Regions from separate parts of the Arthrobacter sp. 24S4-2 genome, predicted to be linked through region 1. Evidence: riboswitches for the same ligand, from Rfam matches in the RefSeq annotation. Region 1 holds a riboswitch; the other holds the start of a gene.
The links. Region 1 has a riboswitch for S-adenosylmethionine ahead of FCN77_RS07565 (bifunctional o-acetylhomoserine/o-acetylserine sulfhydrylase). Riboswitches for the same ligand answer to the same signal wherever they lie in the genome.
Positions count from the first base shown of each region.

Region 2: another riboswitch for S-adenosylmethionine. It lies ahead of FCN77_RS17245 (aminotransferase class V-fold PLP-dependent enzyme); the one in region 1 lies ahead of FCN77_RS07565 (bifunctional o-acetylhomoserine/o-acetylserine sulfhydrylase).

Region 1 is NZ_CP040018.1:1,659,115-1,663,305, reverse strand. Features, by position in the region: gene FCN77_RS07570 (homoserine O-acetyltransferase) at 1-667, opposite strand, end outside; SAM riboswitch class IV at 680-795, opposite strand; gene FCN77_RS07565 (bifunctional o-acetylhomoserine/o-acetylserine sulfhydrylase) at 932-2,248, opposite strand; SAM riboswitch class IV at 2,311-2,426, opposite strand; gene FCN77_RS07560 (VOC family protein) at 2,587-3,225, shown strand; gene FCN77_RS07555 (CPBP family intramembrane glutamic endopeptidase) at 3,349-4,116, opposite strand.
Region 2 is NZ_CP040018.1:3,708,707-3,712,897, forward strand. Features, by position in the region: gene FCN77_RS17235 (ribosome small subunit-dependent GTPase A) at 1-337, shown strand, start outside; gene hisN (histidinol-phosphatase) at 428-1,264, shown strand; SAM riboswitch class IV at 1,447-1,560, shown strand; gene FCN77_RS17245 (aminotransferase class V-fold PLP-dependent enzyme) at 1,595-3,022, shown strand; gene FCN77_RS17250 (methyltransferase domain-containing protein) at 3,135-3,908, shown strand; gene FCN77_RS17255 (metal-dependent transcriptional regulator) at 3,940-4,191, shown strand, end outside.

The sequences.
Region 1 (4,191 bases):
CGTCCTGCCGGATGGCCAGGGTCTGCGCCTGGGCGAAGGCGATCTGCTCGGCAGTGCTGCTGGCACCGATGGAAATCACGCCGCAGCGCCGGACCCGGTCCGGGTAGCTCACCGCCCATTCCAGGGCGCGGGCCCCGCCCATCGATCCGCCCAGCACCGCGTACCAGCTGTCGATGCCCAGAACGTCGGCCAGCCGGGCCTCGGCGGCCGTGGTGTCGCGAAGGGTGACCAGGGGGAAACGTGAGCCCCACGGCTTCCCGTCCGGGGCTGGAGTGGAGGGGCCGGTGGAGCCGTAGCAGCCGCCCAGGATGTTAATGGAGACGACGAAGTACCGGTCAGTGTCAACGGGTGCACCCGGGCCGGCAAGCTGCTCCCACCAGCCCTCCTCGTCGCTGGCTCCCCTCGTCACATGCGTGCTGCCGGTCAGCGCGTGCTGCACCAGTACGGCATTGGAGCGGTCGGCGTTCAGGGTGCCCCACGTTTCGTAGGCGAGCGTTATCTCCGGCAGGTGGCCGCCCGCTTCCAGGTCAAGACTGCCGATGCTCAGGAACTTGACGGTTCCATCAGGGGCGGTTCCATCAGGGGCCGTGCTGGTATTCACTGTGTTGGTATTCACTGTGTGAATGTTTGTTTCGGGTACACCACTGCGGGTGACGGCAATCGTCATTTGAAGACCTCTTCTTCGCGCTTGCCCGCCGCCAACTGGCCGGCAGGCCAGGTCTTCACCCGGGGCACCCCGCCGCGAAAGGAGGGTTGCCGGCCAGCAAGCCGGGGCTGTCACTGGCACTCATGACCTGAAACGAGTCTACGAAATGCGTCCGTGCAATGGCGAAGATTGTGACACCAATATGACTCCCGGCGTCGAGGCGCCGGGAGTCACAGGGGTTCAGCGCTGCGGCGGCAGGCCCGTCGGGGCGGCCGCGCCGGCGCCTCAGTCGCCCTTGGCGGCGCGGAATCCGGCGTCGAGGTCAGCGATGATGTCATCGATGTGTTCGAGCCCCACCGACAGCCGGACGAGGCCCGGCGTCACGCCGGCAACCGCCTGCTGCTCGGCGGTCAGCTGGCTGTGCGTGGTCGACGCCGGGTGGATGACCAGGGAGCGCACGTCACCGATGTTCGCCACGTGGGAGTGCAGTTCCAGGGCGTCCACGAACCGCTTACCGGCTTCGGCACCGCCGGCGATGTTGAACGACACGATGGCGCCGGTGCCTTTGGGCCCGTACTTGCGGCCGCGTTCGTACCAGGGGCTGGACGGCAGCCCTGCATAGGCAACGGATTCGACGTCGTTCCGGGCTTCCAGCCACTCGGCAACGCTCACCGCATTGGCGACGTGACGCTCAACGCGCAGGCTCAGGGTTTCCAGGCCCTGGGCAATGAGGAAGGCGTTGAACGGGGAGACGGCCGAGCCAAGGTCGCGAAGCAGCTGCACGCGGGCCTTGAGGATGTAGGACAGGTTGGCGCCCAGGGCACCGTCCGCGCCGAGGTCCCGCGCGTACACCAGTCCGTTGTAGGTGGGGTCGGGGATGTTGAAGCCAGGGAATCTTTCGGGGTCCTTGCCGAAGTCGAAGTTGCCCGAGTCCACAATTACCCCGGCGATGGCACTGCCGTGGCCGCCGAGATACTTCGTTGCCGAGTGCACCACGACGTCCGCGCCCCACTCCAGCGGCCGGATCAGGTAGGGAGTGGACAGCGTGTTGTCCACGATCAGCGGGACGCCGGCTTCGTGGGCGGTGCGCGAGACGCCCTCGATGTCCAGGACGTCCTGGCGGGGATTGGACACCACTTCGGCGAAGAAAAGCTTGGTGTTGGGCCGGACAGCGTCCTTCCAGTGCTGGAGGTTGTCCGGATCCTCGACGAACGTCACCGAGATGCCGAACTTCTTCAGGGTGTGGGCCAGCAGGTTGTAGGTGCCCCCATAAAGGCTGGGGCTGGCCACCACGTGGTCGCCTGCTTCGGCGACATTGAGGATGGCGAACGTTTCGGCTGCCTGCCCGGAGCTCAGCAGCAGGGCCGCCAGGCCGCCTTCGAGGCTGGCGACGCGCTGTTCAACCGCGTCCTGGGTGGGGTTGCCGATCCGTGTGTAGATGGGCGCAAGCTCGGCCAGCGCGAAGCGGTTGGCGGCGCTTTCGGCGCTGGGGAACACGAACGACGTCGTCTGGTAGATGGGCAGCGCCCGCGCGCCGGTGGCGCTGTCCGGCTCCTGGCCGGCGTGGATCTGTCGGGTTTCAAATGACCATGCGTTGGACATCGGGAAGCTCCTTCTTGGGAAGGGCACCTGTGCCGGAGGCAGGATGTGCCGTCCCAGGGCTGGTGCCGCGCTTGCCGCCCGGCGGGCGCCGGAAGGCCTGGTCTTCACCCGGGGCACCCCACCGCGGAACGAGGGTTGCCGGCCAGCAAGCCGGGGCTTGATGCTGGCGCTCATGACCTGGGCCCAGTCTAGGAAAGGGAAGATGCGCGTGAACAGCTTTGTGACGAAGGACGTCAACCCCCTGGTTCCGGCGGCTCCCGGGCGCCCGTTCGGGACATCCCATCAAGGTTAGGGGACCCTTAGCTGAGAGCTCCATCACAAAGTGTCAAGATGATGGCATGCGCATGGATCACGTCTCTTACGCCTGTGAACAGGATGGCCTGGCAGCCACCACCGAACGTATTTCGTCCGCCCTCGGCGTCGAAGCCGTAAAGGGCGGGGTGCACCCCCGTTTCGGCACCCGTAACATGATCATCCCGCTCGCCGGGCACAAATACCTGGAGGTTGTGGAGGTCCTTGACCACCCGGCATCCGACAAGGCTCCGTTCGGCCAGGCCGTCCGGGCACGCTCCGCCGCAGGCGGCGGCTGGATGGGCTGGTGCGTCGAAGTGGACGACCTGGCACCGTTCGAAGAACGTCTGGGCCGCGCCGCCGTCAACGGCAACCGCAAGTTCCCCGACGGCCGCGAACTCGTCTGGAAGCAGATCGGCATTTTGGGCCTCATCGCGGACCCGCAGGTGCCTTACATGCTCAAGTGGGAAGGCGATCCGGACCTCCACCCGTCCAACGCCTACGCAAGCAACGTCAAGATGTCCAGCCTCACCATTGCCGGCTCCGCGGAGCGGGTCACAGAATGGCTGGGCGAGCCGGTCGAGAGGCCGCTGGAGGACGTTGCGGTGAACTGGATCGCACCGCACGGGACGCCGGGAATCCTTTCCGTCACTTTCGAAACCGCCTCCGGGGCAGTAATCATCTGATCCTGATCCACCGTGTGGTCCGCCATGGGCCACGGGCAGCGCGCTGCCCCTGAACTTCGGCCGCTATCAGCGGGTGCCAATGACGTCACCCACCGATAGCGGCCGAATCCTTTTAACTAGCAACTACCCCAGCCCAATGGCCTTGCCGAAGAGGCTGAAGCCGACGAAGGCCACGATGTCCAGCACCGCGTGCGCGATGACCAGCGGCATGACGCGGCGGGTCCTGGTGTAGATCCAGGCAAACACAACGCCCATCACGGCGTTGCCGATGAACGGGCCGAAGCCCTGGTAGAGGTGATAGCTGCCCCGGAGCATGGAGCTGGCGAAGATGGCCAGCGGCATGCTCCATCCGAACTTGCCGAGCCGGTCCAGCAGGTACCCCACCACGATGACTTCCTCCACGATGCCGTGCCGCACCGCGGAAAGAATCAGTACGGGCACGGTCCACCAGTACGAGTCCAGGGCACTGGGAATGATCGCGGTGGTGATGCCCAGCGCCCGGCCGGCGGCATAGAGTCCCAGGGAGGGAATGCCGATCAGTGCCGCGAGGCCCATGCCCTGGAGCAGGTCCTTGCCGGGGCGGGCAAAGTTGAAGCCCAGTTTGCGGAAGGCGGAGGCGCCGGACTCCCCCGCCGTCCGGTGCCCGGTAAGGAAGTAGATCACCAGCACCACGGGAACCAGGGCGAACACAATGTCCAGCAGCTGGTACGTGAGGTCGAAGTACTCGCGGGTGCTCTGCGAACGGTTGAGGGTGGAGGTCCCTTCCGCGAGGGGCGCCCGGGTCAGCTTGTCCAGCAACTGGACCACGGAGTACACGGCGGACTGCCCCAGTGACAGACCCAGGACGATCCAGACTTCTATCCGCAGACGACGGCGGGAGGGAACCAGCATGTTCCTATCTTGCCTGCACTTTCTGGTTCTTTCCTGTCCGCCGCCCTGCGGGCGCTCCGGGACCGTCTGCACCGG
Region 2 (4,191 bases), 2.0 Mb from region 1:
CCGGCACACCTCGTCGTCGGCCCTAGCCCTGCGGATCAGTGACGCACCTGCCGGGAGCTGGATCATCGACACACCGGGCATCCGCTCCTTTGGCCTGGCGCACGTGGATCCGGACCGGATCCTGCGGTCCTTCCCCGATCTGGAACCCGGCACCGACGCCTGCGAACGCGGCTGCAAACACGATGCCTCAGCGATCAACTGCGGTGTGGATGCCTGGGTCGCCGAAGGACACGCCGGCCCGTCCGGCGAGGCGCGGCTGGCCTCACTCCGCCGCCTGCTGGGCACCGATCCAAGGATGGAAGCGCAGGAAGCCAAGGAGCTGGGCATCGTTTCCTAGGGCGGTTTCCTAGTGCGGTTCACCCCCGGGGAGCACGGTACAGAACGCGGCGTCCCAGCCGGCCGGCCGCATAGACGGTAGTTTGGAACCATGACCCAACCCGCTTCCAGCTACAACGATGACCTCCGCCTGGCCCATGTCCTGGCTGACTCTGTCGATTCCCAGACAATGAGCCGCTTCAAGGCACTGGATCTTCAGGTTGAAACCAAGCCGGACCTGACGCCAGTGACGGATGCGGACAAGGCCGCCGAAGAGTCCATCCGCGGGCAGCTCTCCCGTTCCCGTCCCCGCGACGCCGTCCTCGGTGAAGAGTTCGGCAGCTCCGGGCACGGTTCCCGCCGCTGGATCATTGATCCGATCGACGGCACCAAGAACTTCATCCGCGGCGTGCCCGTCTGGGCCACCCTGATCGCCCTCGTCGACGAGGGCGAACCGGTGGTCGGGCTGGTCAGCGCACCCGCACTGGGCAAGCGCTGGTGGGCCGCCAAGGGCGCCGGCGCCTACATGGGGCGGTCCCTTGCTGCTGCAACGCGCCTGAAAGTCTCCAACGTTTCCAACCTTTCGGACGCGTCGCTTTCCTACTCGAGCCTGGGCGGCTGGAAGGAACGCGGCAACCTCGACGAGTTCCTTGGCCTCACCGAGGAAGTGTGGCGGACCCGCGCCTACGGCGACTTCTGGTCCTATTGCATGGTGGCCGAAGGATCGGTGGACATCGCATGCGAGCCGGAGCTGAACCTCTACGACATGGCCGCCCTCGTCCCGATCGTCACCGAAGCCGGCGGCCGCTTCACCTCGCTGGAAGGGGTGGACGGACCCTTCGGCGGAAACGCGCTGGCCACAAACTCGATCCTGCACTCCGAAGTCCTTAAACGGCTGAATCCGGACCTTGACGACCTCCTCCAGGGAGGACCGGCTCCGGAACACTGACCTTCCGGAGGGCGCGGTGGAATCGACAGCGCGCAGAATAAACGACGGCGGGATCCCCTCTGATAGGGGATCCCGCCGTCGTTTGTTCGGCAAGTTCCCCGTTTTTCCACCGCGCGTAACAAACTGCTTAATAATGCCCGCGACTTTCCCCGGGCAACGCTGATGTCCTAGGCTTTTCAGCAGGTCACGAGTGCCAGCGCTAAACCCCGGTTTGCTGGCCGGCAACCCTCCATTCGCGGTGGGGTGCCCCGGGTGACGACCAGGCCGGTCCGGAACGGACCCGGCAAGCGCGGATCCCCGGAATGCGGGGTCCTTTACAGTAAGGTCCCCATGACTACTGCCACTTTCCCCGCAAACCACCGCACCAAGACGGGCTCTGCCCCCGGACTCCTGGACGAACGGTTTGCGGTGGCCCTGCGCCCGCTGTCGGCCGTCACCGGCGCCGAGATCCAGGCGCCACTGATCCAGGGCGGTCACGTGCGTTACGCCAACCTGGACTACGGGGCCTCCGCCCCGGCCCTGTCCGTCGTGTCGGCCTACCTGAATGAAATCCTGCCCTACTACGCCAGCGTGCACCGCGGCGCCGGCTACGCCTCACAGATCAGCACCTCGGTCTACGAAAACTCCCGGAACATCGTCCGGACCTTCGTTAGCGGCAGGCCTGACGATTCCGTGATCTTCACCAGGAACACCACGGATTCCCTGAATCTGCTGGCCGGCTGCCTGCCCGTTTCAGACGGCCGGCACACCGGCGAAGTGCTCTACCTCGACATCGAACACCACGCCAACCTTCTCCCCTGGCAAGGTGTGCCGCACCGCAGCGTCGTTGCCGCCCCCACACTCAGCGCCACCATCGAGAGCCTGCGCACCGAACTCCGCCAAGGGGACATCAGCCTGCTCGCGGTAACGGGCGCCTCCAACGTCACCGGCGAAATCCTTCCGATCCGCGAGCTGGCGGCCCTGGCCCACGAACACGGCGCCCGGATTGTTGTTGACGCGGCGCAGCTGGCCCCTCACCGCCGCATCAACATCGCAGCGGACGACGTCGACTACCTCGCCTTCTCGGGCCACAAGCTGTACGCGCCCTTCGGCTCCGGCGTACTGGTCGGCCGGCCGGACTGGCTCGACGCCGGCACCCCCCACCTTGCAGGCGGCGGCGCCGTGCGGGAGGCCAGGCTGGACTCTGTCAGCTGGACCACCGGACCGGCACGGCACGAGGGCGGCTCGCCCAACGTGCTCGGCGCCGCCACGCTGGCCCGCGCCACGCAGGTCATCGGGGCCCTCGACCAGGAACTGTGGCACGCCCACGAAACCGCCATCCGGTCCTTCCTCGTTGAGGGCTTGCGGAAGATCGACGGCGTGACTGTCCACCAGATTTTCAGCGACACGGACCAGGCCGCGGACACCATTGGTGTTGTGAACTTCTCCGTCGAGGGCTACGACGCCGGCCTCGTGGCGGCCTACCTTTCGGCCGAACACGGCGTGGGCCTTCGCGACGGCCGCTTCTGCGCCCACCCGCTGCTCAAGCGCCTTGGCCTGCCTTCCGGCTCGCTGCGGGCAAGCTTCGGCGTCGGGTCCAGGCTGGAAGATGCACAGCGCCTGCTTGCCGGCATCGAAGAACTCCGCCGGACCGGACTTGGCTGGGATTATGTGGTGGACTCGGGCCGCTGGGTTCCGGCCAACGACACCCGCACCTACCCGGACTGGGCACCGAACACGCCCGGCACCGCCGGCGCGGCGCCCTGCACCGAGGACTAAACGCGGTTCGGAGCTTTCCCCGGCTCCCCGGCGGTGAAGGGGACCGGAACGGGGAGCTACTTGCGGTAAATTCGAGGGGTAAGAAATCACGCCTGCCCGAAGGAGACTGCACGTGGCACGGGGAGGCCCCAAACTGCATCACACACGCCGTCACGAGCTCGGCCGGAGCTTCCAGGGCGGCGGCGAGCACTATGACCGGGTGCGCCCCGGCTACCCTGCGGACTCCGCAGACTGGCTTGTAGGCAGCATCGGCAGGACAGCCGGGGTTGCCGACGCCGCGGACATCGGGGCGGGGACCGGAAAATTCACCGCCCTGCTTGTTGAACGCGGACTGGCTGTCTCAGCCGTGGACCCGTCAACGGACATGCTCACCCAACTGCGGTTCTCCCTTCCGGGAGTTCCCGCGACGGAGGGCACCGCAGAGGACACCGGACTCCCGGACCGTGCGTTCGACGTCGTCAGCGTTGCCCAGGCGTGGCACTGGTGCGACCCCATTCGGGCCAGTACGGAGCTTGCCCGCATCCTCCGCCCCGGCGGTGTGCTGGGGCTGGTCTGGAACCAGCTGGACACGTCGGTGCCCTGGGTGCACCGGCTCTCCCGGATCATGCATGCCGGGGATGTCCACAAACCGGACTTCCGGCCGGCAGTGGGGCCTGAATTTACCGGGCTGGAGAGCCATCTGACCCGCTGGGAGGATCCGGTGACCACCGAAGACATCGTGGAACTGGCCAAGTCGCGCAGCTACTACCTCGCTGCCGGTGAGCTCACCCGGGCGAAGGTCCGTGCCAACCTGGACTGGTACCTCCACGACCACCTGGCCCACTCCCGCGGGGAAGCCATCGGACTCCCCTACCTGACCCAGACGTGGCGGGCTTTCAAGGCATGAGTCCCGTAACCAACGCGGTAGGCTTGGACTCGTGAAGACCAGCGCGCCCTCCTCCTCCATCGAGGACTACGTCAAGGTCATCTATTCCTTCACGGAGTGGCAGGACAAGCCAATCACGTCCTCACAGCTGGCCCAGCGGCTGGGCGTGGCCAACTCCTCGGTCTCGGAAATGGTCCGCAAGCTCAAGGACCAGGGGCTGGTTGACCACAAGCCCTACAGTGCCATCACGCTCACGGCCGACGGCATCCGCCTGGCGCTGTCCATGGTCCGGCGGCACCGCCTC